DNA from 4 places in the Pseudoalteromonas sp. 2CM41L genome. Region 3 is predicted to be linked to each of the others. Evidence: predicted binding sites of a transcription regulator. Region 3 holds the regulator's gene; each other region holds the start of a gene.
The links. The regulator ArgR, encoded in region 3, controls arginine synthesis, uptake and breakdown. The targets are predictions, from matches to a motif close to ANTGAATANNTATTCANT.
Positions count from the first base shown of each region.

Region 1: MTF64_RS02240 (arginase family protein) is a predicted target of ArgR. The motif match lies at 2,066-2,083, and genes of this name have one in related genera.
Region 2: MTF64_RS18850 (OadG family transporter subunit) is a predicted target of ArgR. The motif match lies at 3,898-3,915, and genes of this name have one in related genera.
Region 4: argC (N-acetyl-gamma-glutamyl-phosphate reductase) is a predicted target of ArgR. The motif match lies at 2,270-2,287, and genes of this name have one in related genera.

Region 1 is NZ_JALNTN010000001.1:505,613-513,388, forward strand. Features, by position in the region: gene MTF64_RS02235 (transporter substrate-binding domain-containing protein) at 90-800, opposite strand; gene MTF64_RS02240 (arginase family protein) at 920-2,029, opposite strand; gene udp (uridine phosphorylase) at 2,464-3,219, shown strand; gene cdd (cytidine deaminase) at 3,301-4,227, opposite strand; gene ppc (phosphoenolpyruvate carboxylase) at 4,334-6,979, opposite strand; gene MTF64_RS02260 (DUF393 domain-containing protein) at 7,100-7,498, shown strand; gene MTF64_RS02265 (SDR family NAD(P)-dependent oxidoreductase) at 7,495-7,776, shown strand, end outside.
Region 2 is NZ_JALNTN010000023.1:16,915-24,690, forward strand. Features, by position in the region: gene alaS (alanine--tRNA ligase) at 1-833, shown strand, start outside; gene MTF64_RS18825 (aspartate kinase) at 840-2,057, shown strand; gene csrA (carbon storage regulator CsrA) at 2,147-2,338, shown strand; gene MTF64_RS18835 (YcxB family protein) at 2,389-2,856, opposite strand; gene MTF64_RS18840 (hypothetical protein) at 3,013-3,204, opposite strand; gene MTF64_RS18845 (DUF1328 family protein) at 3,257-3,430, opposite strand; gene MTF64_RS18850 (OadG family transporter subunit) at 3,959-4,204, shown strand; gene oadA (sodium-extruding oxaloacetate decarboxylase subunit alpha) at 4,214-5,992, shown strand; gene MTF64_RS18860 (sodium ion-translocating decarboxylase subunit beta) at 6,004-7,134, shown strand; gene MTF64_RS18865 (aldo/keto reductase) at 7,273-7,776, shown strand, end outside.
Region 3 is NZ_JALNTN010000029.1:7,223-14,998, forward strand. Features, by position in the region: gene MTF64_RS19580 (DUF3718 domain-containing protein) at 1-362, opposite strand, end outside; gene folA (type 3 dihydrofolate reductase) at 441-932, opposite strand; gene cgtA (Obg family GTPase CgtA) at 1,005-2,156, opposite strand; gene rpmA (50S ribosomal protein L27) at 2,293-2,550, opposite strand; gene rplU (50S ribosomal protein L21) at 2,567-2,878, opposite strand; gene ispB (octaprenyl diphosphate synthase) at 3,300-4,271, shown strand; gene mdh (malate dehydrogenase) at 4,366-5,298, opposite strand; gene argR (transcriptional regulator ArgR) at 5,524-5,991, shown strand; gene MTF64_RS19620 (Dyp-type peroxidase) at 5,988-6,887, opposite strand; gene MTF64_RS19625 (ABC transporter ATP-binding protein) at 6,931-7,776, opposite strand, start outside.
Region 4 is NZ_JALNTN010000011.1:91,478-99,253, reverse strand. Features, by position in the region: gene panP (pyridoxal-dependent aspartate 1-decarboxylase PanP) at 1-982, shown strand, start outside; gene argE (acetylornithine deacetylase) at 1,062-2,213, opposite strand; gene argC (N-acetyl-gamma-glutamyl-phosphate reductase) at 2,432-3,442, shown strand; gene argB (acetylglutamate kinase) at 3,442-4,209, shown strand; gene MTF64_RS13485 (ornithine carbamoyltransferase) at 4,217-5,149, shown strand; gene MTF64_RS13480 (argininosuccinate synthase) at 5,146-6,348, shown strand; gene argH (argininosuccinate lyase) at 6,400-7,776, shown strand, end outside.

The DNA.
Region 1 (7,776 bases), on a different contig from region 3:
TTCAATAAAAAGCAGCTGATTATAGACGCTTTTTTAAACGCGGCAATTTATATTTATGCTTTTACAGGCTAAATTAATAAGTCATTGAGTTAGCGTTGTTTATTTTGCTTTTTTGCTTCATCGAATGCCAGCGCGAGTCTATCTTGTAGGCTTTGCGGCATGTTTTTATTACAGGCAAAGTAAAGGGGGGAGTGTTGTGTATTGAGCGTAAATATAGGCTCTAATAATTTAAGCTTTGGCTCAAACTGTGCGCGGTAGTTAAATTGTTTTTTACTTAATATAACAAAGTCGAGAATATCGTGCCGTGTGCTTATTAATTTATCTATTTTGTCTAAGCTATCAATTATCAATAAGTTTTTAGCTTCACTAAAGCCACGCTCTAACAAATAATGGTGGCTAAAATTATCCCTAAGCACCGCTGTTTTATATTTTTTAGCGTCGTTAAGCGTTTTTAAGCGAATGTTTCGTGATTTAAGGGCATAAATAGCAGAGTCAAAACTTTCAAGCTCAGCCACCCAGCTAAACTTATCTTCTCGCTTAGGTAACCTTACAATAGAAAATATACAGGTATTCGTATCTCTTAATACTGCGTTATAAGACACAGCCCAACTGTGCGCTAACATAGTGTATTTAATATCTGTATTGGCGAGCGCGTTTCTCACTTTATCTACAGAGCGCCCTGCAAGTTGGTTGTTTTCGTCAATGTATTGAAAGTCGGGGAATACTTCGGTCACTATTGTAATTTCAGCTGCATTAAGCCTTATGCATGCAAAACACAACAAAAATAAGTACAGCTTCATTTAGCTTCGCCTCAAAACTAAAACAGATATACACCAACTATAGCCGAGGGTAACCGAACCGCTAGTTTTTAACCTAGCCCTATGCGCTGATAGGACTAGATTTTTTAAAGAATAACTTGCTATTTATTCATTGCACTAATTAAGAACGCTGAAATTTTAGCGCCTTCACGTAATGTTGTTTCTGAACTTGCTTGGCCTACTAATGAGCTGTCGGTAAATGGCGCTATTTCCATCATGTCGGCGCCAGTAATTGGAAACTCATCGGCAATAGCTTGTAGAATATCAAGTGCATGTTGCGGGGTTAAGCCGTTATCTTCTGGTGTGCCCGTTGCTGAGGCAAATTCGGCATCGAGTGCGTCTATGTCAAAGCTTACGTACACTTCATCTACGTTATCGGCTTTAAGCTGCGCAATGGTTTCATCAGCAACCGCTTTTGCACCACGCTCTATAATTTCATTAGCCCAATGTTGTTTTACACCAAAGGTGCTTTCCCAGTGCGATTTAGGTTTACCGCTTGAGCGAATACCAAACTGGATTAAATGATGCGGTGCAGGTAAAAACTCTAATATATGCGTACACCACGAGCCAAAACATAAATCTATCCCTAAGCGCTCTACTAATAAATCGGTATGCGCATCAAAATGAATAATAGCGGTACGTTTGCCTTGCTCACGCTTAGCTTTTAAATACGCTTTAGTTAGCGGGTAGCTAATTGAGTGATCGCCCCCAATCCCAAATATGCCTTTATCTTTAAATGTGGCGTAAAAGCTGTCACACACATCTTCGGTAATAGAAAGTGGGCTTACGTAGTAATCATCGTTTTTATCGCCGTATAGGGCTTTTTGGCAGTTTGAAATTGTGGCGTCGTTTAAGTATTTATCATGCAATAAATGCGGGATAACACGTACATCACCTAAATCAAAAGAGCGGCACTGGGTTTGCTGATCAATCAAGGCTGAGCGTAAAAATAATGGCCCCCAGTTTGCTCCACGTAAAATACCGCCGCCACAATCTGAGCTAATACCTAACATAACCGCTTTGTGAGGAGATTCGGGTAATTGTGTTAAAGAATCGCGCCACAAAACATCAACATTTTCGCTTTGCCCATACAATTTATTACGTAATGCCGCTTTACGCTCTTTCGCGGTATTAACTGTAAATACACCATCGCCAGGTGCACATAAACAGTGCTCTACTTTACGTTTAAACGCGTCAAATTGTGTGCTCATAATAAATCCTATACTTGTGTGTTTTATTCATGTGGTTTTGATTAGTTATGCAAAAACTAAAATTATCGGCCTATTTGCAAATAACGCGCAATGCGCTCACTTATTGCTCAAGCATTATTTATGCGCTTATATAAAAGCCGTTAAAAAAAGCTAAAATAAAACCGTAACTGTTTGTTATTAAATAACTAAAAACGCTTTAAACCACGTATTGATAAATTTAAATTATCACCATAATCAATACATATAGACTCTCAATAAACAAGTCAACCACCCGCCTTTTAACGAACTTTAAGCCTTTGATTTAATATTCAATGTGAATGAATAAAGCCATCATTTATAAGTATTTTTCAACATCGGACATACGTCCTGTACTTAGTTTACATTTGCCGTAATGATGCTAGATTGACAACAAATTTTTATAAAAAGGCTTAGTTATGGAAAAGGTATTTCACTTAGGATTATGTATTGACGATTTAAAAGGGGCTGAACTTGCTATTGTCCCTGGTGACCCAGATCGTGCTGCACGCATTTCTCAATTCCTAGACAACCCAACCTGCCTTGCTCAAACACGTGAGTTTCATGTTTATTTAGGCCAGTTAAATGGTCACTCTGTGGTGATTTGTTCAACCGGTATTGGCGGCCCTTCAACCTCTATTGCTGTAGAGGAGCTGGCACAGCTTGGCGTACGTACTTTCTTACGTATTGGTACTACTGGGGCAATTCAGCCACATATTAATGAAGGTGATATTTTAGTAAGCCAAGCGTCTGTGCGTTTAGATGGCGCAAGCCAACACTTTGCACCACTTAGCTACCCTGCAGTATCTGACTTTTTTGCCACTCAAGCTATGGTGCAAGCGTGTAAAAACCTAGATATCGACTTCCACATTGGTATTACTGCCTCAAGCGACACATTCTACCCAGGGCAAGAGCGTTACGATACGCACTCGGGTTATGTACCTAAGTCATTACAAGGTAGCTGTGAAGAGTGGCAAAACCTAGGCGTGATGAACTACGAAATGGAGTCTGCTACCTTATTTACCATGTGTGCAGCACTAGGCCTTAAAGCGGCGTGTGTTGCCGGTGTATTGGTTAACCGTACTCGCCAAGAAATTCCAAATGTTGATCACGGTGAAATTGAGAAGAAATCTGTGGCCGTGGTATTAGAAGCTGCAAAAGTACTATTAGGCTAATGCCTTTTTAGCGCTTTAATAAAACGCATAAAGCACAGCAATTGCTGTGCTTTAATGTTTTTAGCTTACCCTAAATTCTGGTTACCTTAGCTTTGCGCTAATCACTTCTATTTCTGGCAAATTGCTAAAGCTTGCAAGTACCGCACGTGCTACTCCCCCTTGGTTTTCATGACCTTGGGTTTCTAACAGTGTAATTGCTTTAATCGTTTTATCGTTAAAGCTAAGACCCGCTAAAAACAATTGACTAAGCGCACTTTGAAGTGGCGAAAGGCTTGGGCTGTAAGCCGCGTTTTCTGCGTAACTGCCGTAAAAGTCACCATTATTAAAGGTGCTTATTTTAACTGCGCTAAAGTTGTTACTGTAAGGTACGTAGGCCATTAGCGCCATGGCTGCTAGTTTTTCATCAAGGGCTGTATCTGCAAATGTGTGTTGCTGCTGTTTTGGGTTAAACAGGCTAAAATCGTTGCCTAAATCAGTGGGGCCAAATGAATGCGGTAATAAATCAGCTAATTTAAAGTGCTGATCTGGTAGTAAAATATCAAACTCTTTTGCATCAGCCAGTTCGTTCATAAACTGCCTGCAATAGCCACATGGGGCATCGCTAATTGCTATTTTTAGTATTTTTTTTGCGCCATTTAACCACGCATTGTTAATCGCCGACTGCTCTGCATGCACGACTAGACTAAGCGCCTGGTGATCAAACTCAACATTCGCACCAAAATAAAAATTTATATCACCTTGCTCATCAAGTGCTTTAACAATCGCTCCCACATGAAAATGAGAAACAGGAGCCACCGAAAATTCAGACGCTAAAGGCACTAAACCTTGTAATAACGCGTCATCAGATACATTAAGTTGCGCGCATAATTGGCTAATATCGTTAGGATGTAAAATACCGCGCTGGGCTTTTAATTGGCTGCGTAATGCTTGAGTTTGCGTAACGCTTAGTGAGATATGTGAATTCGTGAGTGCTGTGTCTTGTTGCACAGTAAAAGTTGCTGATGCCATAACATATTATAATTATTTAATGGCTAAGTAGTTTAAAAGGTTAGGCGCCTAAATGCCAGCAAAAAAGGGAGCACACTGTGCTCCCCTGTTTTTTAGTTAAAGTAGACTAACCAGTATTGCGCATACCTGCAGCAATACCTGTCATGGTGATCATTAATGCATTATCAATATCACCTTCACTTACTTTATCGCTTGAGCGCGAGCGGCGCAGCAGCTCAACTTGCAGTACATTAAGCGGATCGGTGTACGGATTACGCAGCGCAATCGACTCTTTTATCCATGGTTGATCTGCCAATAAGCTATTTTGTGGGCTAAGCGATTGCACTAAGCTAATTGCTTCTTCTAGCTCTTTACGTAACGAGATACCTAGTGGTTTGTACATGTCTTCCACCAGCGCGTTATCGTAATGCTCACTTAACCAGCTATCGGCTTTACTAAATACCATTTCTAGCATTTCAAGACGTGCTCTGAAAAATGGCCATTGCAAGCTCATTTCGTGCAGTGTTTCTATGCCGTATTTATCGAGTGCCGCTTTTAAGCCTGTTAATGCACCAAGCCATGCAGGTAACATTAAACGGTTTTGGCTCCATGCAAAAATCCATGGAATAGCACGTAAGCTCTCAACCCCACCATTTGGGTTACGTTTCGCAGGACGCGAGCCCAATGGTAATTTAGACAGCTCTAGCTCAGGCGTTGCCATTCTAAAGTAAGGAACAAAGTTTTCATCATGGCGAACCACATTACGGTAGTGATCGCACGACTGCTCGCTTATCAACTTCATCACTTCACGCCATTCTTGCTTAGGTTCTGGCGGTGGTAATAAGTTACTTTGCAGTACGGCACCCGCGTAAATGTTTAAACTTTGCAGTGCTACATCGGGTAAACCAAACTTAAAGCGGATCATTTCGCCTTGCTCAGTTACACGCAAGCCACCTTTTAATGAACCAGGCGGTTGTGAATGCAGTGCTTGTGCAGCAGGCGCACCACCGCGCCCTACCGTACCACCACGACCATGGAATAAAACAAGTTCAATGCCGCGCTCATCGGCAAGCTGCACTAGTTTATCCATTGCTTCGTACTGTGCCCAGCCTGCGGCCATCATGCCGGCATCTTTAGCTGAATCAGAATAACCAATCATGACATTTTGGGTATTTTTAATATGCCCGCGGTACCATACGTTATCAAGCAACGTGGTAATTACATCGCTACCGGCGTTTAAATCGTCAAGCGTTTCAAACAAAGGCGCTACTGGTAAATCAAACTGACAGCCACTTTCTTTTAAAAGCAGTTGTACAGCTAAAATGTCAGAGGCGGTACGCGCCATTGAAATAATATACAAGCCAAATGTTTTTTCATCTTGCTTAGCTATTACATCAAAGGTGTCGAGTACTTCTTGCACCTCTGGACTTGGTTGCCAGTTTTTAGGAATAAGCGGACGGCGTGAGTTAAGCTCGGTAAGCAAAAATGCTTGCTTATCTTGCTCTTGCCATTGGTTGTAATCGCCTAAGCCTAGGTGGCGTGTAAGCTCAGAAAACACATCGCTGTGGCGGTCTGAATCTTGGCGTACATCAAGTTTTGCCAAACGCAGGCCAAAGCTATTTATACGGTGCAGTAAATCAAGTAATAAACCATCGGCGACAACTTTCATGTTGCACTTTAATAAAGAGCGATAGCACACCTCTACTGGGTGCTTGATTTGATTTATATCAGTGATTAAGTCTTCTGAATCGCTGCGCTTATTCTTAATTTTTGCACCTAAATGCACCACTGTTTCAGAGACTTGGTTTTTAAGCTTTTTAAGTACAGCGCGATAAGGTTCAAAGTCTTGTCCTGCCAGCTCAATTAGCTCATCGCTTGCATCTGACATGCTCAGCTCTGCGCTTAGCGTGTCAATATCACGGCTGTATAAATCAAGTGCCATCCAACGACCATGGTCAAGTACTTGCTGTGTTACCTGTGCGGTTACAAATGGGTTACCGTCACGGTCTCCGCCCATCCAAGAGGTAAACTCAATGGGGCTGTAATCAATCGGAAGCTCTAAACTTAAATGCTCTTTAACTTGATCTGAAAACTCACGTAAAAAGCGTGGCACAGCATGCCATAAGCTGTTTTCAATAACAGCGTATCCCCATTTAGCTTCATCAACTGGGCTTGGGCGAGAACGACGAATATCATCGGTGTGCCATGCTTGGCTGATAAGCTGAGCGATACGGTTTAAAATAGCTTCACGCTCTTGTGGTAAATTGTCTTTGCGCTCAAGCGATGCTAAACAATCACTTAATTCTACGTGCTTATTAATAATTGTACGGCGCGTCACCTCGGTTGGGTGAGCGGTTAATACTAAGTTTATGTGGAGTTTTGAGAGTGTTTCGGCCAGATGATTACTATCTAATTGGCCTTCTTTTGCTTTTGCAGTTAACGTTTTTAATGTTTGAGTGAGAGGGTTTAGTTGGCAAAAACCAACATCATTAAAACGCGAAACAGTGTGGAACTGCTCTGCTACATTAGCTAAATTTAAAAAATGATTAAATGAACGGGCAACCGGTAAAAGCTCTTCATCACTAAGCGCATGTAGTACCTCAATTAGCGCTTGTCTGTCGTCTTCGTTACCACTGCGAGATGACTTTGATAAAGCGCGAATTTCCTCTACTTTATCTAAAATCGCTTGGCCTTGGGCATCTTTAATAGTTTGTCCTAGTAGCTGCCCAAGTAAATTAACATTACCTCGCAAGGCGGCATATTGTTCACTCATTTCTCAGTCTCCTTTGTTTCATGGAATGCTATTAATATCATCATGAGCGCAGATTTAATAGATCCATTTGCAATGGTGAATCGTAATTAGCTATATGTAAATTATTAGAAAACGGCTTTTATGATCATTTTTTACGACGCCAGCTGCCCGCTTTGCAATACCGAAATGCAGCACCTTAAAGATGCTGATACTAAACATAAAATTGTTTTAGAAGACCTTAATAGCCACGATTTTAGCGCACGTTATCCAAGTGTTAATAAAAACAAGGCCATGGCTATATTGCATGCACAGTTACCAACTGGCGAGATGATTTACGGCTTAGATGTTACCTATCAAGCGTGGAGAACAGTAGGAAAATACCGCTGGTTGAAAATTTTTCGCTTGCCAATAATTCGCTACTTCGCTGATGCCGCCTATATGTTTTTTGCAAAACACAGACAAAAAATAAGCCGTTTGCTCATGCCAAACGCCTCATGTTTAAACGGCCAATGCACTGTTAATACAAAGGACAAACAATGAAAACAATTGTTTTATTTGGTGCCAGCAGCGCAATAGCACAAGCTTATATTGAGCACCTACAAATAAATGCACCCACAGTGCAAGTTATATGTGTTAGCTCAAAAAAGGCAGATACAAATAGTAATGTTGTTTACATAAAGAGCGATTACACAGCGCAAAGCTTAGCCAAGGTTACAACTTACTTAAAAGAGCAAAATGCCGAGATTCAACAAGTCGTTATGTTTAATGGCACATTGCACAATAAAAACCACATGCCAGAAAAAAAGCTAGAAGAGCTA
Region 2 (7,776 bases), on a different contig from region 3:
CGCACTTTGAAGCGGTTACTAAAGACGAACTACGTGAAATTGAGCGAGTAGTTAACGATGAAATTCGTCGTAACTTTGCCCTAAACACTGAGCTTATGGCGATTGATGACGCTAAAGCAAAAGGGGCAATGGCGCTGTTTGGCGAAAAGTACGACGATGAAGTACGCGTTGTAACCATTGGCGATTACTCAATTGAACTGTGTGGCGGTACGCACGTAGAGCGCGCGGGTGATATTGGCTTATTTAAAATTGTATCTGAAAGCGGTATTGCTGCAGGCGTACGCCGTATTGAAGCTGTAACAGGCGCAGATGCAGTGGCGTATGTAAGCGAGCAAGAAAAACAGCTAAACGATGTAGCGGCGCTGGTAAAAGGTGATAGCGCATCGGTACTTGAAAAAGTAACTGCGCTTCTTGAAAAGTCTAAAGGCCTTGAAAAGCAAATTGCACAGCTTAACGATAAGCTAGCCAGTGCAGCGGGTGCGTCTTTACTTGATTCGATTGTTGAAATTAATGGCGTTAAGCTACTAGTGGCAAACGTTGAAGGAACTGAATCTAAAGCGCTTCGTGGTATGGTTGACGACCTTAAAAACAAGATTGGCTCAGGTGTTATTGCACTGGGTGTTGCCAGCGGCGAAAAAGTAAGCCTAATTGCCGGTGTAACGAAAGATTTAACCGGTAAAGTTAAAGCCGGTGAGCTTGTAAACCACATGGCAGGCCAAGTAGGCGGCAAAGGGGGCGGTCGTCCTGATATGGCACAAGCGGGTGGCTCACAGCCTGAAAACCTAAACGCCGCGCTTGAAAGCGTGGCTGCCTGGGTAAGTGAGAAAGTTTAAGCTTACGTGGCACTTATTGTCCAAAAGTTTGGCGGCACTTCGGTTGGCTCTATTGAGCGAATAGAAGCGGTCGCCGACCTTGTTGTTAAAACTAAGCAGCAAGGTCATCAAGTGGTTGTGGTTCTTTCGGCCATGTCGGGAGAAACCAACCGCTTAATTAACCTCGCCAAGCAAATAGATACTCGCCCGAGTAGCCGAGAATTAGACGTACTTATTAGCACTGGAGAACAGGTTTCTGTTTCGCTCCTTGCTATGGCTATTATAAAACGTGGCCATTCGGCTGTAAGCCTACTAGCCGATCAGGTTAATATTCAAACCGATAACATGTTTGGTAAAGCCCGTATTGAAGAGGTTGCTGCGACGCGTTTAAAGCATGAGCTTGAGCATAATCGGATTGCGATTATTGCCGGTTTTCAGGGGCGCGATGTAGAGGGCAATATTACAACCCTTGGACGTGGCGGCACCGATACCTCTGCGGTAGAGATAGCCGCGGCAATAAAAGCCGATGAATGTCAGATCTATACCGACGTTGATGGCGTATACACTACTGATCCTCGTGTAGAACCAAACGCACAGCGAATGCGCCATGTAACGTTTGCCGAAATGCTAGAGCTGGCAAGCTTAGGCGCAAAAGTATTGCATATTCGTGCTGTTGAGTCGGCTGGTAATCATAAAATGCCGCTAAGGGTACTTTCGAGTTTTGAGCCCGATGAAGGAACGCTAATAAGTTTTGAGGAGAGCGATATGCCAACAAAGGTTGTGTCGGGGATTGCGTTTAATCGTGACGAATGCTTGATAAAGGTACATGGCGTACCATACTGTGTTCATTCTCTTACAAAAATTTTGAAACTTTTTGCAGAAAATGGCATCGAAATAGATATGATTAGTCAAGTTAATCATAACTTTGAAAAAATAGACTATGCTTTTACTGTGCATTCAAATGACTATTTGCAAGCACACGATTTACTAACTCAACAACAGGTAAATCTGCAGGCTGATAGCATTTCTAGTGATACAACAGTTGCAAAAGTGTCGGCTGTTGGCATAGGAATGAAGTCTCACAGTGGTGTAGCGCATCAATTTTTTGATGCATTGGCGCAAGAAGGCATACACATAGTTTTAGTATCGACGTCTGAAATCAAGGTATCGGTTTTAATCGACGAGAAGTATTTAGAACTAGCAGTAAGAGCGTTACACTCAGAATTTTTAACAGAAAATGGATAGTTTGGGAGTTTTTACTTACTTTTCAATCAATTTTTCATTAAAATGGTCAAGCGGAATCTTATAATTTATTGGAACATGGGAGCAAGAGAATGCTAATACTAACTCGTAGAGTAGGTGAAACCCTAATGATTGGTGACGAAGTAACTGTTACTGTATTAGGTGTTAAAGGAAATCAAGTTCGAATTGGTGTTAACGCACCTAAAGACGTTTCAGTGCATCGTGAAGAGATTTACATGCGTATACAAGCTGAAAAGTCTAACCCTAATCCGGGCAATGCTTAATCAACACGTATACTTAGCTGAGTAATGCACTTAGCTATACCAAAAGCCACTCACTGAGTGGCTTTTTTGTTTATAAAATCGCGCATTTCATCGGTTAATACACTGCTAGAAATATATTGCATACCTTTATTATGGTGCACTAAGTAGCCGTGGTTAGTTTTAATAATATGGGTTATTTCTGCCCACTTAAATGTATGGCTTTTATAGTGGTTTTCGGTGCTAATAGCGTCATCGGTAAACGAAAGAGTAACCGTTGAGCCCGAAGCACGACTAAACATTTGGCGCGTAACCCACCAAGGCCTGCGGTAATAAAAGGCAACGCATTCTAATACACCTAGCATTATTAAAAATGTACCTAGGTAATGATCGTCCATAGCGTAAATACTAATTAAACCTAAGCACACCAGTAATGCCAGCAAAAAATACTTTGGCTTGGCTGCTTTACTATAAGAGTGGGACTCGTCAAAGCATTCGTAGTAGTAGGGTTTATCGAGTGTGTATGTGGTGGTCAGTGCCATAATTGCTAATAAGTAATAGTTTTCGCTATTTTAACAAGCTAGCGTAAAAATCACACCCGTTAATGTAGGCTATGCATTATAAGAGTTAGAAGCCGCTTTTTGTTAGCGCACAAAAAAACGGCTTATTAAAAGCCGTTTTTTACGTTACCAAACAGATTAACAGTTAGTTTCTTCTGCGTTAACGCCTTCTTTAACATTTTCACATGCATCTTCAACAGAGTTTTGCACGTCAGTTACTGCTTCATCAATACGCTCACCTGCTTCTTCTGCGTGGTTGTCTTCACAACCCATCATAAAGAAACCTGCAAATACGGCGATTAGTGCTGCTTTTAAAGTTGTTGTGTTCATAATGTAATTCCTTGTATATGTTGATTGTTTAGTGTTTTAAGTATGTTAGTAGCTACCTGGGCGATTTACCGCGCAGCGCACCTGAAACTAAAGAAATCACTAAAAGTACTAAAAAGATAAAGAATATAATTTTTGCTATACCAGCTGCGGCACCTGCGATACCACCAAAACCTAACACTGCAGCGATTAAAGCAATAACTAAAAATGTAATTGTCCAGCGTAACATTGTTTTCTCCTTGGTTATCAAATTCGTTCGAAAGTAATAATGCCAGTTGCGTGCCAGAGTTTAATTTTATTAATTTTCAATATGTTATGGTTTTTTGAGCGAAGGTTGTAAATCTAGGATTGGTAAGTTTTACGTTTAACGATGTAACTTATTCACACTATTGTAAAGAGAGTAAAAAAATAAATATTTTTTGCGCGCTGCTTTACTAGTCTTGGTAAGACCAATTTACATTTTAGCCCAAACTGATTTTTTACCTGCCGTTTAACTTACTATTTTTTATGGTTTTTAAGTTGTTTTGGGTTTAACCATATAACCTTTGCCTATAACGGTTATTTTTATCATCTATATCTAAGCCAATTTAACCCAGTATTAGCTATGTTAACTATTGTGACTGTATGTTAGTTTAATTTTAATTGGTTTTACCAATTGACAGGTGGTGGACAAAGTTAAAAGTTTTGTTATCATTCGGTGAATAATTATTTAAATAAAGCGGTTTTTTATATCGCTATATAGTGCAGGGGGAGAAAAATGGATATAGGAGCTGTACTCACAACCGCAGGTAGCTTGATGCTGACGGGCATGGTGGGCGTGTTTGTATTTCTTTCAATATTGATTGGTGCTGTGTCACTCATGTCTAACTTGGTTGCTCGTTTTGACGAGGCTGAAGTTGCAATACCGGTTAAATCACCATCTTTAAAATCTCAAGGTGTGCCAAACGAGCACATCGCTGCTATTAGTGCTGCCATTGCTCAGTACAAATCAAATAATAAATAAGAGGCACACATGGCTAAATTAAAATTAACAGAACTTGTTTTACGCGATGCTCATCAGTCTTTACTTGCAACCCGTATGCGCTTAGATGACATGCTCCCTATTGCTAACAAACTTGATGATGCCGGTTATTGGTCTATTGAGTCGTGGGGCGGCGCTACGTTTGATTCGTGTATTCGTTATTTAGGTGAAGATCCGTGGGAGCGTATTCGTGCCCTTAAAAAAGCAATGCCTAATACTAAACAACAAATGCTATTGCGCGGGCAAAATTTATTGGGTTACCGCCACTATGCCGATGACGTGGTAGAAAAGTTTGTAGAGCGTGCCCACAAAAATGGTGTAGATGTATTTCGTATTTTTGACGCCATGAACGATGTACGTAACTTAGAAACGGCAATTAAAGCGGCTGTAAAAGTAGGAGCACACGCGCAAGGCACTATTTCTTATACTGTAAGCCCAGTGCATACCCTTGATATGTGGTTAACCCTTGCGAAACAGCTAGAGGATTTAGGTTGTCACTCTATTTGTATTAAAGATATGGCTGGCTTATTAAAACCATACGATGCAGAGCAACTTATTAAAGGGCTAAAAGAAACCGTTTCTATCCCTATTGCTATGCAGTGCCATGCAACCACAGGTTTAAGTACTGCTACATATCAAAAAGCCATTGATGCAGGCATTGATATGCTTGATACCGCTATTTCTTCAATGAGTATGACTTACGGTCATTCAGCTACAGAAACCATTGTAGCGATTGTTGAAGGAACGCCCCGCGATACCGAATTAGATTTAAACCAGCTAGAAGAAATAGCGGCTTATTTTAGAGATGTACGTAAAAAGTACGCCGCCTTTGAGGGGAGCCTTAAAGGTGTTGATGGCCGTATTTTACTCGCGCAAGTACCTGGTGGCATGTTAACCAACATGGAAAACCAACTGAAAGAGCAAGGCGCAGCAGATAAGCTAAATGAAGTATTACTTGAGATCCCACGCGTGCGTGAAGATTTAGGTTTTATTCCGCTAGTTACTCCAACATCGCAAATTGTAGGCACACAAGCAGTACTAAATGTGCTTACGGGTGAGCGTTATAAAACAATTACCAAAGAAACCGCCGGTGTTTTAAAAGGCGAGTATGGTTTAACACCTGCACCTATGAACAAAGAGCTGCAAGAGCGAGTGCTTGATGGCAGCGAGGTTATTACGTGTCGCCCTGCAGATAATATAGCCCCAGAGCTTGCATCGCTTGAAGCAGAGCTGCAAAAAGAAGCGCAAGAACAAGGTTTAACACTTGCTGATGAGCAAATAGATGATGTGCTTACCTATGCATTATTCCCACAGGTTGGCCTTAAATTTATTAAAAATCGCAACAACCCAGATGCCTTTGAAGCAGTGCCAAGTGCTGATGATGCAAACGCTAAGCCTGCAGCAAAACCTGCAAATAACAAAGGTGTTAGCGCTGAGCAATACAGCGTTAAAGTTGACGGTAAAGTTTACGATGTAGTGGTTGCGCAAGGTGGCGAGCTTAAAGAGGTAACGCTAAAAGATTCAGAGCACTTACCACAATCAGCATCGGTTGCATCAGGTGAAACACTGAATGCGCCACTGGCAGGTAATATTTTTAAAGTAAAAGTAAAAGCAGGCCAAGCCGTAAACGAAGGCGATGTGGTTGTTATTATGGAAGCGATGAAAATGGAAACCGAGGTTCGTGCAATGCACTCAGGTACTGTGGCTGAGGTCTTAGTGTCTGAAGGTGATGCTGTGACAACGGGCGATGCAATTATAGCGATGGCGTAGGAGTAGCTTTAATGGAAGGTCTTTTAAATCTTTGGCATGCTACCGGCATTGCTAACTTTACGTTTCCTGGCTTAATAATGATTGCGGTAGGGTGTTTGTTGTTGTTTTTAGCCATTGCTAAAAACTTTGAACCCCTATTACTGCTGCCTATTGGCTTTGGCGCAATACTGACTAATATTCCGGTTGCTGGGCTTTCTGACCCAGGTGGTTTGCTTTATTACGTGTATTACGTAGGTATTGATACGGGGATCTTCCCTTTATTAATTTTTATGGGAGTAGGGGCGCTAACCGATTTTAGTGCGCTTATTGCCAACCCGCGTATGTTATTACTGGGTGCAGCCGCGCAGTTTGGTATTTTTGCCACCTTGTTTGGGGCAATTTTATTAAACTATGTACCTGGCTTTGAATTTAGCTTACAAGATGCCTCAGCCATTGCCATTATTGGTGGTGCCGATGGCCCTACAGCCATATTTTTAGCATCTAAGCTTGCCCCTGATTTACTAGGTGCCATTGCGGTTGCTGCTTATTCTTACATGGCGTTAGTGCCAATTATTCAGCCGCCAATTATGCGCGCATTAACTACACCTGATGAGCGTGCTATTAAAATGCCAGAGCTGCGCAAAGTATCTAAAAAAGAGAAAATAGTATTTCCTTTAATGGTACTGAGCTTAACCGCTATGTTTTTACCAGCGGCTATTCCCTTAGTAGGCATGTTCTGTTTAGGTAATTTAATGCGTGAGTCTGGTGTTGTAGATAGGCTTAGTAACAGTGCCCAAAACGAAATTATTAATATAACCACGATATTTTTAGGTTTGGCAGTAGGCTCTAAACTAGCGGCTGATCAGTTTTTAACTGTAGAAACCATTGGTATTTTGGTGCTCGGTGCGCTGGCATTTGCTATTGGTACAGCATCGGGTGTGTTTATGGCAAAAGGCCTTAACAAGCTTTCTAAAACACCTATTAACCCTTTAATTGGTGCTGCGGGTGTATCGGCAGTACCGATGGCGGCGCGTGTAGTTAATAAAGTTGGGCTTGAGAATAACCCACATAACTTTTTACTTATGCATGCTATGGGGCCAAACGTAGCTGGGGTGCTAGGAAGTGCCGTAGCCGCAGGTATATTACTGGCGCTTGTTGGCTAGTATTTAGGATTTAATCCAACCGATTAGCGCAGTTTACTGCGCTTTTTTTATGCCTATAAAACTGCACGTATTAAAGTTTGTTTGCAGACGTGTTTTTGTTTACAGTGAGGGCTATGCACACTAATAAGGATAGTCATCATGCTTCACACCCCTTTGGCAAAATATTTACCTCATGTTAGTAGACTCGTTTTTGGCTGTATGGGCCTAGGCGGTGGTTGGAATAAAGACGCCATTACTAAGGCTCACTTAAAGCAAACTCACGAGTGTATTGATGCAGCCATAGCTGGCGGCATTAACTTTTTTGATCACGCCGATATTTATACCTTTGGCAAAGCCGAGCAGGTATTTGGCCAAGCACTAGCTGAGCGACCAGAGCTGCGCGAGCACATGTATATTCAATCTAAATGCGGTATACGCTTTGAAGATGATAAAGGCCCCAAGCGTTACGACTTTTCGGCCAAGTGGATTGAAGAGTCAGTTGAAGGTTCACTTAAACGTTTAAACACCGATTATCTTGATGTGCTTATGCTTCATCGCCCTGATCCGCTAATGGAAGTAGAAGAAATTGCACAAGTATTTAGCTGCCTACAAGAAAGCGGCAAAGTACGTAATTTTGCCGTATCAAACATGCAGCAGCACCAA
Region 3 (7,776 bases):
TCTTTAATTACAGCAATTAACGGTGAGCCACCGTGGCCATTGCCTTCAGCCCATGCTATATCAGCGCCATCAGACAGTGCGCTTTTTGATAAGTTTTTAACTATGTACTCGCCCGAGTCAACAGCGTTACTAACTACAGCATGGCGAAGTAAATTATTACCATTACATTGAATAGCATCGTAAATATTGCGAATTTTTACACGTGAGCTTTTTAGTTTACTACGTAAACGGTTTTTATCATCAGCTGCGATATATTCACAAATAGATACTGCTAATTGATCATTGGCTTTAGCAGGCACGGTATACATTAACGAACCAGCAGCAACGGCTGTAATAACAATTAGCTTTGACAATTTAAACATGAAACACCCTTTATGGTACTTTTTACCTATGTTGATTGTCTAATATTGTACCAACCTGCTGTAAGTTTCGCAATAATGTTAATCTTTTTTATATAAAGTTACGAATTTATAACTATATTGATTCTTTTCGTCGGGTTTATTTGCCTGTTCGTCGACGTTTTTCCACGTTGCTACCGCTTGGTAATCTGGAAACTGCGTATCCCCTTCAACCTCTAAATCTATAAAGGTTAAATATAAACGATCGGCCCTTGGTAAAAACTGCTGATAAATATTACCACCGCCAATTATCATCACCTCTTCTTCGGCTTTAACTAGCTCTAGCGCAGCCTCTGGGGTGCTGACCGTCTCAATACCTTGAGCGCTATACTGGCTATTACGGGTAATAATTATGTTGCGACGCCCAGGTAAAGGACGACCTATCGATTCAAATGTTTTACGCCCCATAACGACAGGTTTGCCTGTTGTTACCTTTTTAAAATGCTGTAGATCGGCGGGTAAATGCCACGGCATTTTATTATCAAGACCAATTACACGGTTGTTTGCCATTGCGGCGATCATTGAAATTATCACATCAAATACCTAGTACTTTATTCTTAAAAAATAAAAAAGGAGCTTATGCTCCTTTTTAAAATATGTTTTTTATTAACGCTCGTAGACGACTTCTACATCGTAGTCGTCTTCATCCCAGTCGTCCCAATCATCATCATCGCCTTTGGTTGCTTTTTGATGATAAGTATCCCACTTGAACTCAACTTCTTCGTCTTCAATCTCAACGAACTTCTCTTTAGGCATGCTATCAAGTAATGCCATAATATCGTGAATTAATGGCTGAGTATTAAGCTTATTGACTGCTGAAATACGGTAAACGTTTTCTTCTTCACCTAGCTCTTGCGCAATTTGCTCACACAAAGCTTGCGCTTCATCTTCTGGTAATAGGTCTATTTTATTAAACACTAACCAGCGTGGCTTTTCTGCAAGCTTAGGGCTGTATTGGTGTAACTCGTTAATAATGGCAAATGCATTATCAACAGGGTTTGAACCATCAACAGGCATAACATCAATCACGTGCAACAATACACGACAACGCTCTAAATGCTTCAAAAAGCGAATACCTAGGCCAGCACCGTCTGAGGCCCCTTCAATTAAGCCCGGAATATCGGCTATTACAAACGATTTGTTAGCCTCTGGGCGCACAACCCCTAAATTAGGAATTAGCGTGGTAAACGGGTAATCAGCTACTTTTGGCTTTGCTGCAGATACACTGCGAATAAACGTTGATTTACCTGCATTTGGCAACCCTAATAGGCCTACATCGGCAAGTAGCATAAGCTCTAATTTAAGGTTACGAACTTCACCTGGAGTACCTAACGTTTTTTGACGTGGAGCACGGTTAGTACTTGATTTAAAACGTGCATTCCCCAAGCCATGGAAACCACCTTTTGCAACCACAATTTTTTGACCATGCTGCGTTAAATCGCCTAACGCCTCTTGAGTGTCAACGTCGGTAATACGTGTACCCACAGGTACTTTTACTACCAAGTCTTCGCCCTTTTTACCTGTACAGTTACGGCTTTGACCATTAGTACCACGCTCGGCACGGTGAAAACGCTCAAACTGGTAATCAATTAGGGTATTTAAGTTTTCATCAGCTTGTAGATAAACACTACCACCGTCTCCACCGTCACCGCCGTCCGGGCCACCGTCTGGTACATATTTTTCTCGACGGAAAGACACGACACCGCTGCCGCCGTCACCAGCTTCTGCGCGAATTTCTACTTCATCTACAAACTTCATGATTACTCACTTTAGGGATTGGCTTTAATTTAACTATTATATACCCAAGCCAACGTAAATGCAGGCTTGGGTATATATTTGACGTTTCTGAAAACAAAAAACCCCGCAAAGGCGGGGTTTTTTACTACCTTACTGATTACTCAGCTACGATAGTTACGTATTTACGGTTTAAAGGACCTTTTTGTTCAAATTGAACTTTACCATCTGCTTTTGCGAAGATAGTGTGGTCTTTACCGATACCTACGTTTGCGCCAGCGTGGAAACGAGTACCACGTTGACGAACAATGATGCTACCCGCTAGAACTGATTCGCCACCAAAACGCTTAACACCTAGGCGTTTGCTTTCTGAATCGCGACCGTTACGAGTACTACCAGCTGCTTTTTTATGTGCCATTTCTAAGTACCTCTAATTAAGCGCTAATGCCAGTGATTTTAACTTCAGTGAACCATTGACGATGGCCCATTTGCTTACGAGAATGCTTACGGCGTCTAAATTTAACAACCTTAATCTTCTCACCGCGACCATGTGAAACAACCTCAGCTGTTACTTTACCACCGTTTACGAACGGTACACCGATCTCGATTTTCTCACCATCAGCAACTAAAAGTACTGAATCAAATTCAACTGCTGCACCAGTTTCAACGTCTAATTTTTCAAGACGAATCGTTTGACCTTCAGTCACACGATGCTGTTTACCACCACTTTGGAAAACCGCGTACATAATTAACTCCGTCTGTGCGCCCTCAAATCGACGCAACTAAAATATTCTTCGATAGGGCGCGAAGTTTACGCTAATGCATAAAAACTAGCAAGCCTATTTTGTAATTAAAATGAATAAAAAGTAGCTGCATTGAGAGCAATTCAATATTTCCCCCATTTTATATTAAATTGCCCTGTTGCCAAGCGCTTTTTAGTGCAAAGACAAAATAAATTTACGTGTCGCTATGCCTACTCCAGAACCCATTGACTGCGCAATAAATAGTCGCGCTTTGAGTGTGAAATATACAATTAAATACCCTAATTAAGCGCTAATTAAGGTTTTTAACTCGGTTTTTTTAATGAATCGTCACAAAATATCGAGCTAGTGCTTTTTTTGTTGTACAATCAGCGCCGTTCACACATAAAAATTGGCTCGGAGATCAATGGATATAAAAGCTATCCAGGCGTTAATCGAAAGCGATATGAATGACGTCAATCAACTTATACACGCGCAAATGCGCTCAGATGTGGCGTTAGTCAATCAACTTGGTTTGTACATCGTTAACAGCGGCGGCAAACGCGTACGCCCGATGCTGGCAATATTGGCAGCAAGAGCTTTGGGTTACCAAGGTAAAGATCACATTACTTTGGCAACGATTGTTGAATTTATTCATACTGCAACACTATTACATGATGATGTTGTTGATGAATCTAACCTGCGCCGTGGTACACCGACTGCAAATGCCGAATTTGGTAATGCTGCCAGCGTGCTGGTTGGGGATTTTATTTACACCCGCTCGTTTCAACTTATGGTGGGGCTGGGCAAAATGCAAATTATGCAAGTGCTTGCTGATGCCACCAACGTGATTGCTGAGGGTGAAGTATTGCAACTTATGAATTGCAACGACCCTAATACCACCGAAGCAAGTTACATGCAGGTTATTTACTCTAAAACGGCTAAATTATTTGAAGCCGCTACAGGGCTTGCAGCTATTATTACCGAGCAAGATAACAGTGTGTTAGATGCGCTTAATTTATATGGTATGCATTTAGGTACTGCTTTTCAGTTAGTTGATGACGTGCTTGATTACAACGCAGACGCTGACCAATTAGGTAAAAATATTGGTGATGATTTAGCAGAAGGTAAGCCAACCTTACCGCTAATATATGCGATGAAGCACGGCAGTGATCAGCAAAGAGCCCTTATTCGTGATGCCATTGAGCATTGCAATGGTATGGATAACCTTGAGGCTATTTTAACGGCACTTAAACAAACCAACGCACTTGAATTTACAATGCAAAAGGCGCAGCAAGAAGCAGACAAGGCCATTGCCTGTTTAGACTTTTTAGCAGAGTCGCAGTACAAGCAAGCGTTAATCAGCTTAGCGCGTATAGCTGTAGAGCGAGATCACTAACTTTGCAGCCTCCCTTAATTAGTGTTTAAGGGCCATAATTTTCGAGCAATAAAAAAGCCTGCATAAGCAGGCTTTTTTGTGCATAACTTGGCTATTACGCCATGAAATCAACACCTTCTTTGATGTCTTTTTTCAGAGTTTCAAGCATGTCGTTTTTAGCTTTTTCTTCAAATGCGCTTAGCTCGCCGTAAGAAAGAATTTCTTCTACGCCGTTTGTGCCTAAACGTACTGGGTGAGCAAAGTACTCTGCATCGCCATTTTCAACAGCAACGTATGCGTAATCTACTACGTCTTCACCTTGTAGGCCTTTAACTAAAGACATACAAAAACGTGCTGCAGCAGCACCCATAGATAATGTAGCTGAACCACCGCCCGCTTTAGCATTTACTACTTCAGTACCTGCATTTTGGATACGTGGAGTAAGTGTAGCTACTTCTTCTTCAGTGAAGCTTACGCCTTCAACTTGAGAAAGTAGAGGTAGAATGGTTGTGCCTGAGTGGCCACCAATTACTGGTACTTTAACGGTTGCTACGTCTACGCCTTTAAGCTCAGCAACAAATGCTTCTGAACGAATTACGTCAAGCGTAGTGATACCAAATACGCGCTTAGCGTCGTAAGTACCTGCTTTTTTGAATACTTCAGCAACAATTGGCACAGTGCCGTTTACTGGGTTAGTGATAACACCCACTAACGCTTTAGGACAGCTAGCTACAATGCCTTCTGCTAATGTTTTGATGATACCTGCGTTTACGTTAAATAAATCCGCACGATCCATACCTGGTTTACGTGGCATACCCGCTGGGATAAGTACGATATCACACCCTTCAAGCGCTTTATTTAAATCGTCTGCGCCAAAACCTGCTACTTTAACATCTGTAGGGATGTGAGATAGGTCAACCGCAACACCTGGTACAACTGGTGCAACATCGTAAAGTGATAATTCAGAACCAGCTGGTAAGCCTGTTTTTAATAATAAAGACAACGCTTGACCGATACCGCCTGCAGCACCTAATACAGCAACTTTCATTGGAATTCTCCGTAATTTGAGGTAGGAAATATTTGTGGCTCTTAAGATAATGAAATTAGCGACTAAAAACAAATTTATCCTGCTTATTTCAGGTATATTTTCGACCATAGTTGTAAACTTTGTTGGTTTATCGCAGCAAACTGGCAAGTTAACTAAACAACTGCTGCATAATTATTCATTTTTGTGTAGAATTTGCATTATAAATAACAAAAATGAATAAAGACTATGCAACCACAAGACAAACAAGAAGCGCTGGTAAAAGCGTTTAAAGCACTTTTAAAAGAAGAGAACTTTGGCTCGCAAGGCGAAATAGTCGAAGCATTAAAAGAGCAAGGCTTTGACAATATAAGCCAAAGTAAGGTGTCGCGCATGCTTAGCAAGTTTGGCGCTGTGCGTACCCGTAATGCTAAACAAGAAATGGTTTATTGCCTACCCGCAGAAATGGGCGTACCGACTGCTAAAAGCCCACTACGTCAGCTTGTTATTGATATTATGCATAACGAAATGATGATTATTATAACCACCAGCCCAGGCGCTGCGCAGTTAATTGCCCGCTTATTAGACTCACTAGGCAAAGCGGATGGTGTATTGGGCACAATTGCCGGAGATGACACTATTTTTATTGCCCCAGCAAAAATATCTGAAATAGACATTACACTAGAGCGCGTACGCATTTTATTTGATACGGTTTAAAGCTGTTTTAAAAAACTAACTGACGGCGCAAAAAACGCTGAGCCCATATCGGCTTGAGTAAAATCAAGCCAGTGGTCGTAACACTCCCCTTTTCCTATGCGGCTGTTAAGTACCTTTTCAAACGCACTTCCCGATGCAGAGCATGTAATACTTAGCATGCCTTGCTCGTAAACATCGCCATACGGCATGCTTTGGTTAAGCAGTATTGCTTGGCCGCTTTCATCTTTTAGCTCACTTCTAGTCGCGTGGCTCGTATCTACCTTAGGCTCAATTAAGGTGTTATCTAAACGTGTACGCCCCATAATATGCTCTTGCTCGCTTAGTGATAAATGCTGCCATACGCTCAGGTCATGCTTATAACGCTGTACATGAATATAGCTGCCTTGGTGTTCAAAGCTGTCGGGGTTATTAACCAGTGCCGTGATTCGTTTTTGGCGTCCATGTGGGGTGTCGCCTGCATAAATAAAGCCGTTAAAGTCTCGCCCATCTAAAAACCTAAAATTGCGAATTTGTTCAACCAGCTCTACATCGGGCGAAAACAACTTTAATATTTGCAATGCAAAAAGGTGATTAACATCTTCTCGGTCTGAGCGAATTTGTATGAATAAATCACATGGCTGTACGCGCATAACAAAATCACTGTGATTTATATTAGGAAAGCTTTGCAGCTCGCTTGGGATATATTCAGGTAGTATATGCGGCCAATATTGCGCGCCTATAGCCACCATGCAAGAGAGCATGGCTTCGGAGAACTGATCACTAAACTCTTCTTCAATTGCGCTTACGCGCTTAAGCTTTGCGCGCAATGACTCGTCTTGACCATCAAATACATTAAAAAATAAATGCAAACCGTGTAAGTTTGCTTCAGCACAAATCCCAGATTGCGCTTGCGCCATTGTTATTCCTTAGCTTTATAAAACACAGCGAATAACACATTTGTTATGATTCGAAAAAATTCACCGTGTGAGGTTTTATTTTTATTATAACCTGCTCATTTATTTCAAATGACTGGCCATATTGTGCGGCAACTTCAATCTCTTGCTCTGCAATTACAACAGTGTAAACATAAGCCGAGCCTATAAACCGACGGCTTAAAATGCTCACACCTTGAGGGTTATCGGCCTGCGTATTTTGCGCAAGCTCAATATGGTGTGGACGAATATACACCACCCCTTTTATTGCACTGTGCGTATGCTCATGCTGCGATTGCACGACACCAAAAGGCGTTGTGTATTCAGTTGCCGTTAACACTTCTGCGCCTAAGTATATGCCCTGACCCAGAAACTCTGCAACCTCCTTTGTCTTTGGCATGGCAAAAAGCTGCTCTGGTGTACCTTGTTGGGCTATTTTTCCTTGGTGCATAATGGCTAGCGTGTCTGAAAACGCAAAGGCCTCTTCTTTTGAGTGGCTAACAAATACCGCAGAAACCTGCTGCGCTTTAATAATGCGCCTAATATCAGCAATTAACTCAAAACGTACTTGTGTATCTATGTTCGAAAAAGGCTCATCAAGAAGCAATAAACTAGGCTTATAAGCCAAAGCCCGCGCAATAGCCACGCGTTGCTGCTGGCCACCCGAGAGCTGATGAGGGTAGCGTTTTGCACACCCTGTTAAATGCACTAGCTCTAGCATTTCCTCTACCCGTTGCTGTTTTTGAACTTTGCTTATTTTACCCAGCCCAAACGCAATATTATCGGCCACACTGAGGTGCGGAAACAGGGCATAATCTTGAAACATCATCCCTATATTACGATGCTCTGGTGATACAAATGTATGCTTGTCGCT
Region 4 (7,776 bases), on a different contig from region 3:
TTTAGTGTCGGAGCGAGGGCATTATTCTTTAGGTAAATCAATTGATTTACTAGGCATCGGCCGTGAAAATTTAATTGGTGTAAAAACCTGCGAAAATAACAAGGTTGATGTGAATGCCATGCGCGAAAAAGCTTTAGAGCTTGAATCGCAAGGCATAAAAGTTATGGCGATTGTTGGGGTTGCTGGCACAACCGAGACCGGTAATATCGACCCTCTTGATGATATGGCCGATTTAGCGCAGCAAATAAAATGCCATTTTCACGTTGATGCAGCGTGGGGTGGGGCAACGCTTTTATCGCAAACGCATCGCCCATTATTAAAAGGAGTTGAGCGCGCAGATTCAATTACCATTGATGCACACAAACAAATGTATGTGCCAATGGGCGCAGGCTTGGTGTTATTTAAAGACCCAACTGCTACGGATGCAATAGAGCACCATGCAGAGTACATATTACGTAAAGGTTCAAAAGATTTAGGAAGCCATACACTTGAAGGCAGCCGCCCAGGTATGGCTATGTTAGTACATGCTTGTTTACGCGTTATTGGCCGCAAGGGCTACGAAATGCTTATTGATCGTAGTATCAAAAAAGCACATTACTTTGCTGATTTAATTAAAGCCGATGAAGACTTTGAGCTGATTTCAGAGCCTGAGCTGTGTTTGCTTACATACCGCTATGTGCCTAAACAAATTAAACAAGCCATAGCCCAAGCAGATGCCGCAACACGGTTAGAAATTTTCGCGTCGCTCAATCGCTTTACTGCCAGTATGCAAAAACGCCAACGTGAATCAGGACGCTCGTTTGTATCGCGTACTCGCTTAACCCCTTCAAAGTACGATAATCAGCCGACAGTGGTATTTAGAGTGGTATTGGCTAATCCGCTCACATCGGGAGTTATATTAAAAGAGATTTTAGCTGAGCAAAAAGAGCTTGCTAAAACAGACCCTGTATTTAAAAAGTACTTAAGTAAGTATATGCAGTAACGCCTAGGTATAAACTAAAACAAAGGCGCCAATGGGCGCCTTTGTTATTTTTGCTGTGAGTTTTAATACAGTCTTCTTTTTAAGCGTTAAAGCAGTTTGCCCTAATAATGTCAGTTATAATTTTTTGCGATGGGTTTATTTTCTCCATTGCTAAAAATTCATCAGGTTGGTGAGCTTGATTAATTGAGCCTGGCCCCATGACTATTGTTTCACAGCCAAGTTGCTGAATAAACGGAGCCTCTGTGCAATAATTTACTGCAACGGCTTTTTCTCCTGCAATTTTTTCTGCCATTTTAACGAGTGCGCTATCAGTGCTGCCACTAAAAGCTGGAATGGGCTCGTGTAAATCAATTACGCTCACTGCGCTTGGGTATTGCGTGTTTATATCGCTGGTGGCATCAATAAGTAAGGCTTGTAAGTCTTTAATGCTTAACCCTGGGAGCGGGCGCATGTCTATATGCATTTCGCAGCAGCCACAAATTCGATTTGCGTTGTCGCCACCATGAATATTACCTAAATTTAAGGTAGGGTAAGGTATTTCAAAATGTTCAACTGAATATTTATTCTTTAACTGCTCTTTTAAGATCAGCAACTTTGTAATCACTTTATGCATGACTTCGATGGCGTTAAGACCACGTTCGGGATCGGAGCTATGACCTGAGCGGCCAATCACTCTTATAGCCGTGCTCATATGTCCTTTGTGAGTAAATACAGGAGTCATATCAGTAGGTTCACCAATAATACAACGCGCAGGTTTTAAATTAGGGTGCTTACAAATCTGCTGCGCTCCCGCCATGGTGGTTTCTTCATCGGCAGTGGCGAGTATTAAAATAGGTTGTGTTTGCTGTTTTATATCAAGCTCACTAATAGCTTGTAATACAAAAGCAAAAAAGCCTTTCATATCAATACTACCTAACCCATATAAGTTATTGTTATGTTCAGTGAGTTTAAACGGGTCGTGGTTCCAGCGGCTATCGTCAAACGGTACGGTGTCTGTATGGCCTGCAAGCATTAAGCCGCCATCGCCTTGCCCCCGCTTTGCAAGTAGATTGTATCGGCCTTTCCCACCTTCTAACTCTATAATTTCGCAAGTAAAACCTAAACTTTCGCACCAACGTGCTAGCAACTCTATTACCCCTTTATTACTCATACAAAGTTCATCTTCTATTGCACTAATAGAGGGGGCTGCAATGAGTTGTTGGTACATAGAGATAAATGACGGCACAGACATAAAAAAATCCAAAATAATTATTCAATTTAATTGCATAACAATATAAAAGTATTTATGATGAATATCAATTCACTTTTTAAGCATAAATATATTAAGTATAGCCATGAAGATAATGCGACGATAATCAACAATTCATTGAGAAAAGTATTAGCTAGCATCTAAGCTAGTGTAAGCGAACACCACACCTATTTAGTAGTAAATTTATAAACGAGTAAAAAATGAATGTAGCGATTATTGGCGCAAGCGGTTATAGCGGCGCAGAATTAGCAAGCTTAGTTGCTAAGCACCCTAATTTAACGTTATCGGGCTGTTATGTCTCTGAGGGAAGTTTAGATAAACATAAATTATTAAGTGATTTATACCCAGAGCACAGAAATCTTCTTGATATACCTCTACTACCACTGAGCGAATCAGCGTTTGATGACATAAATTCGAGTGCCGATTACATCTGCTTATGTACTGATCACAAAGTAAGTGTTGATTTAGCCCCGCAGTTTTTAGCTATGGGTAAAAAAGTATTTGACCTATCAGGTGGTTACCGCCTTGCTAGCAACGACGACTATGTTACTTACTATGGTTTTGAGCACCAACATCCTGAGTTATTAAACGAAGCAGCCTACGGGTTAGCTGAATGGAATAGCAGTGCAATTGCCAATGCAAATCTTGTGGCAGTAGCCGGCTGTTACCCAACCGCTGCGCTTAATGCGTTAAAGCCGTTGCAACAGGCAGGCTTGTTGAGTGATGAAAAAGTGATTATTAATGCTGTTTCAGGTGTTACTGGCGCAGGGCGTAAAGCCAGCGTAGGTACTCATTTTTGTGAAGTATCGCTTGCCCCATATGGTTTATTTAACCATCGTCATGGGCCTGAAATTGAACAACACCTTGGCCACAAGGTGTTATTTACACCGCACTTAGGTAATTTTCCGCGTGGAATTTTAGAAACTATTTATGTACAGCTTAAGCCAGGCGTTACCAAGGAAAACGTATCTGATGCTTATCAAGTACTTAAGAACGAGCCGTTGATTCGTTTGTTAGCTGATAAAGTGCCATCTATTAAAAGCGTGGTAAAACAACCGTATGTTGATATTGGTTGGCAGCAGCAAGGCTCTCAACTGATTGTTATGGCAGCGATAGATAATCTATTAAAAGGCGCTGCGGGCCAAGCCTTGCAATGTATTAACTTATCGATGAATTTAGATCACACCACTGGCTTAGAAGGAGCCTTTTAATGAGCACTAAAACGTGGGTAATTAAATTAGGTGGTGCTGTACTTAATACTGAAAACGCGGCAAAAGCTTTGTTTGATGTATTAAGCGCTGATCAAAATAATCAGTTTGTTATTGTTCATGGTGGTGGCTCGTTAGTTGACACTTGGCTAAAACAAGCAGGCTTTGCTAGTGCAAAGCACCAAGGACTGCGTATTAGCCCAAGTGAGCAAATGCCTTACATAGTGGGGGCGTTGGCTGGCTGTGCAAATAAGCAGTTGATAAGCCAAGCTATTAATGCAGGCCATAAACCTGTTGGCCTTTGTTTGTATGAAGCCGGAGTTATGGCGTCTCAAAAGCTAAAAGCGCTTGGGCAAGTAGGTAAGTGCGAAAGTAATGATGATTCAATTGTTAACGATTTACTTAAGCTTGGTAGGTTACCTATCGTGAGCTCTATTGGGTTTGATGAGCAAGGTAACTGGTATAACGTTAATGCTGATGAAGCTGCCGCAGCGATTGCTAGCAACTTAAATGCAGAACTTATTTTTATGACAGATGTAGAAGCGGTACTTGATGCAAACAAGCAGCCGTTACATCAACTTGACACAAAACACATTGATACTTTAATTGATGAAGGGGTAATTTTGGGCGGAATGGAGGTCAAAGTTAAGACCAGCCTGCACGCTGCCCAACATTTACGACGCGGTGTGTATATTTCCAGCTGGCAAAAGCCAGACAATTTAACTGCTTTGCTACAGGGCGAGCATGTCGGAACAAAAATTACACCATAGGGTTATCATGTTAGAGAATTTTTTAACGGGTCTAGAATTAGACCAACAAGGCGCACTAAATTTACTAAAACTAGCGCGTGATTTAAAAGCAAAGCCAGAAAAGTACAGCCAAGTATTAGCGGGTAAGTCAATTGTTACCTTATTTGAAAAGCAAAGTTTACGTACGCGTTTATCGTTTGATATTGGAATTAACCGTTTAGGCGGCCACGCTGTGTATTTAGATCAGCAAAACGGCGCTATGGGTGCACGTGAATCTGTAAAAGACTTTGCACTTAATATTTCTACGTGGGCTGATGGAATTGTAGCGCGCGTAAACCAGCACAGCACGTTAACCACCTTAGGTGAATACTCTAGTGTACCTGTCGTTAATAGCTTGTGTGATTTATATCACCCGTGCCAGGCATTGGCTGACTTTTTAACGCTACAAGAAGTACACGGCGATGTAAGCGAGCTAAAAGTGGCTTACTTAGGTGAAGGTAACAACGTTACTCATTCACTTATGTTATTAGCGGCAACGCTAGGTACTGATTTTGTTGCTGTTACACCAAAAGGCAGCTCGCCTGATTCGCAAATTCTTAAAAAGGCTGAGCAAATTGCTGCAATGAATGGCGCATCAGTAATGGTAAGCGACCGTGTAGAAGCCGCTGTAGGCGCTAATGTTGTATATGCAGATACGTGGGTGTCTATGGGCGATGATACGCCTCTTGAGCAAGTTAAAGAAAAATATATGCCATATCAGCTAAACCAAGCATTGCTAGAACAAACAGGTGCAACTACGGTATTACATTGCCAACCGGCACACCGTGAGTTTGAAATTACCTCTGAGGTAATGGATGGCCCAGCATCAAAAATTATTCAACAAGCAGAAAATCGTATGCATGCGCAAAATGCTCTGCTAGTTACATTACTAAATCCAAATTTTGTTAAGGAACACCTATGAGTTCAATTAAAAAAGTCGTTTTAGCCTATTCAGGTGGTCTTGATACTTCAGCTATCGTGCCATGGTTAAAAGAAAACTACGGTTGTGAAGTAATTGCCTTTGTTGCCGATGTAGGCCAAGGCGCTGAAGAGCTAGAAGGCGTTGAAGAAAAAGCCATCGCATCAGGCGCATCTGAGTGTTACGTAGTTGACTTAAAAGATGAAATGGTAAGTGAGTACATTTACCCAACGCTTAAAACGGGTTCTATTTACGAAGGTACTTATTTATTAGGTACGTCTATGGCGCGCCCTATTATTGCTAAAGCGCAAGTTGAAATTGCACGTAAAGTAGGTGCCGATGCACTTTCGCATGGTTGTACTGGTAAAGGTAACGACCAAGTACGTTTTGAATCATGTTTTGCAGCACTTGCACCCGATTTAAAAGTAATTGCACCATGGCGCGAGTGGGATTTATCAAGCCGTGAATCATTATTAGATTACTTGGCTGAGCGTGATATTCTGTGTTCTGCTTCAGCAACAAAAATATACAGCCGTGATGCTAACGCATGGCATATTTCGCACGAAGGCGGCGAGCTTGAAGATCCATGGTGTGAGCCTAGTGACCAAGTTTGGACCTGGACTAACTCACCAGAGCAAGCACCCGATAAAGCTGAGCATGTAACGCTTACGGTTATTGAGGGTGAAGTGGTTGCCGTAAATGGCGAGCAGCTTAAGCCTTACGACTGTTTAGTTAAATTAAACGACATTGCTGCGCCACATGGTGTTGGCCGTGTAGATATTGTAGAAAACCGTTTAGTAGGCATGAAATCGCGCGGCTGTTACGAAACTCCTGGTGGCACCGTTATTATGGCGGCACTGCAAGCCATTGACGAGCTAGTACTTGATAAATCAAGCCGTAAGTGGAAAGAAGTACTGGGCGGTGAGTTTTCGCATTTAGTCTATGACGGTCGTTGGTTTACACCTCTTAAAGATTCTATTTTAGCGGGCGCAGAAGCGCTTTCTACACTAGCAACGGGTGAAGTTGTACTTAAGCTTTACAAAGGGCAAGTGACAGCTGTTCAGAAAAAATCACCTAATAGCTTATACAGCGAAGACTTTGCTACATTTGGTGAAGACGACGTATATGACCAGTCACATGCTGAAGGCTTTATTCGTTTATTCTCGCTTTCGAGCAGAATTTCAGCAATGGCTAAAAAGTAAATTATTTATAGCCCCTTGTATAAGGGGCATTACAGGGTTTGGAGAGATTTCATGGCATTATGGGGCGGACGTTTTTCTACGGGTCCAGATGAGGCGTTTAAACAATTTAACGACTCACTTCCGTTCGATTATCAGTTAGCAGAGCAAGACATTATTGGCTCTGTGGCATGGGCAGGTGCGCTTGAGCAAGTAAATGTACTTACAAGCGATGAGCACACTAAGTTGGTTGCAGCACTAAATGAACTGCTTGAAGAAGTAAAAGCAGATCCACAAGCAGTGGCAACCTCAGGTGCAGAAGACATTCACTCGCACGTAGAAGCTGCACTAATCGAAAAAGTAGGTGATTTAGCTAAAAAGCTACACACAGGCCGAAGCCGTAATGACCAAGTAGCCACTGACTTTAGATTATGGTGCCGCGATACTGCTGATCATTTACTCGGTGCAATTGCTGCACTAAAAGCTGAGTTTGTGGCGTTAGCTGAGCGCGAACTGGGCACTATATTGCCAGGCTACACTCACTTACAACGTGCTCAACCTGTACTGTTTAGCCATTGGTGTATGGCTTATGTAGAGATGCTAGAGCGTGATGAAAGCCGCTTGCAAGATGCCAAAGCGCGTTTTAATTTTTGCCCTCTAGGCAGTGGCGCACTAGCAGGTACTGCCTACCCAATTGATCGCCAAGCTTTGGCGCAAGGCCTAGGCTTTACTGGCGCAACTAAAAACAGCCTTGATGGCGTATCTGACCGTGATTTTGTAGTAGAGCTTTTAAGCTGTGCTTCTATTTCTATGATTCATTTATCGCGTATGGCTGAAGATTTAATATTTTATAATTCTGGTGAAGCCGGATTTATAGAGCTTGCTGATAATGTTACCTCTGGCTCATCGTTAATGCCGCAGAAAAAGAACCCTGATGCACTAGAGCTTATTCGTGGTAAAACTGGCCGTGTATTTGGTGCGTTTAGTGCCATGATGATGACCTTAAAAGCACTCCCTCTTGCGTACAATAAAGATATGCAAGAAGACAAAGAAGGTCTTTTTGACGCTATGCCAACTTGGCTTGCCTGTATTCACATGGCGCAAGCGTGTATTAAAGGCGTAAAAGTAAACGGCGATAAAACGCTTGCAGCAGCAAAAGGCGGCCATGCTAATGCGACAGAGCTTGCAGACTACTTAGTAGCTAAAGGTGTGCCATTTAGAGAAGGCCACCACATTGTGGGTGTACTTGTGCAGCTTGCTATAAGTGAAGGTAAAACTCTTGAAGAGCTTTCGCTTGAGCAGTACAAATCGGTTAATGACGTATTTGAAGATGACGTTTACCCAGTACTTGAAATAGATGCCTGTATTAAAGCACGTCAAGCGCTTGGCGGTACATCTATTGAACAAGTTACTAAAGCGGTTAAAGAAGCCAAAAAAAAACAGCAAATAACG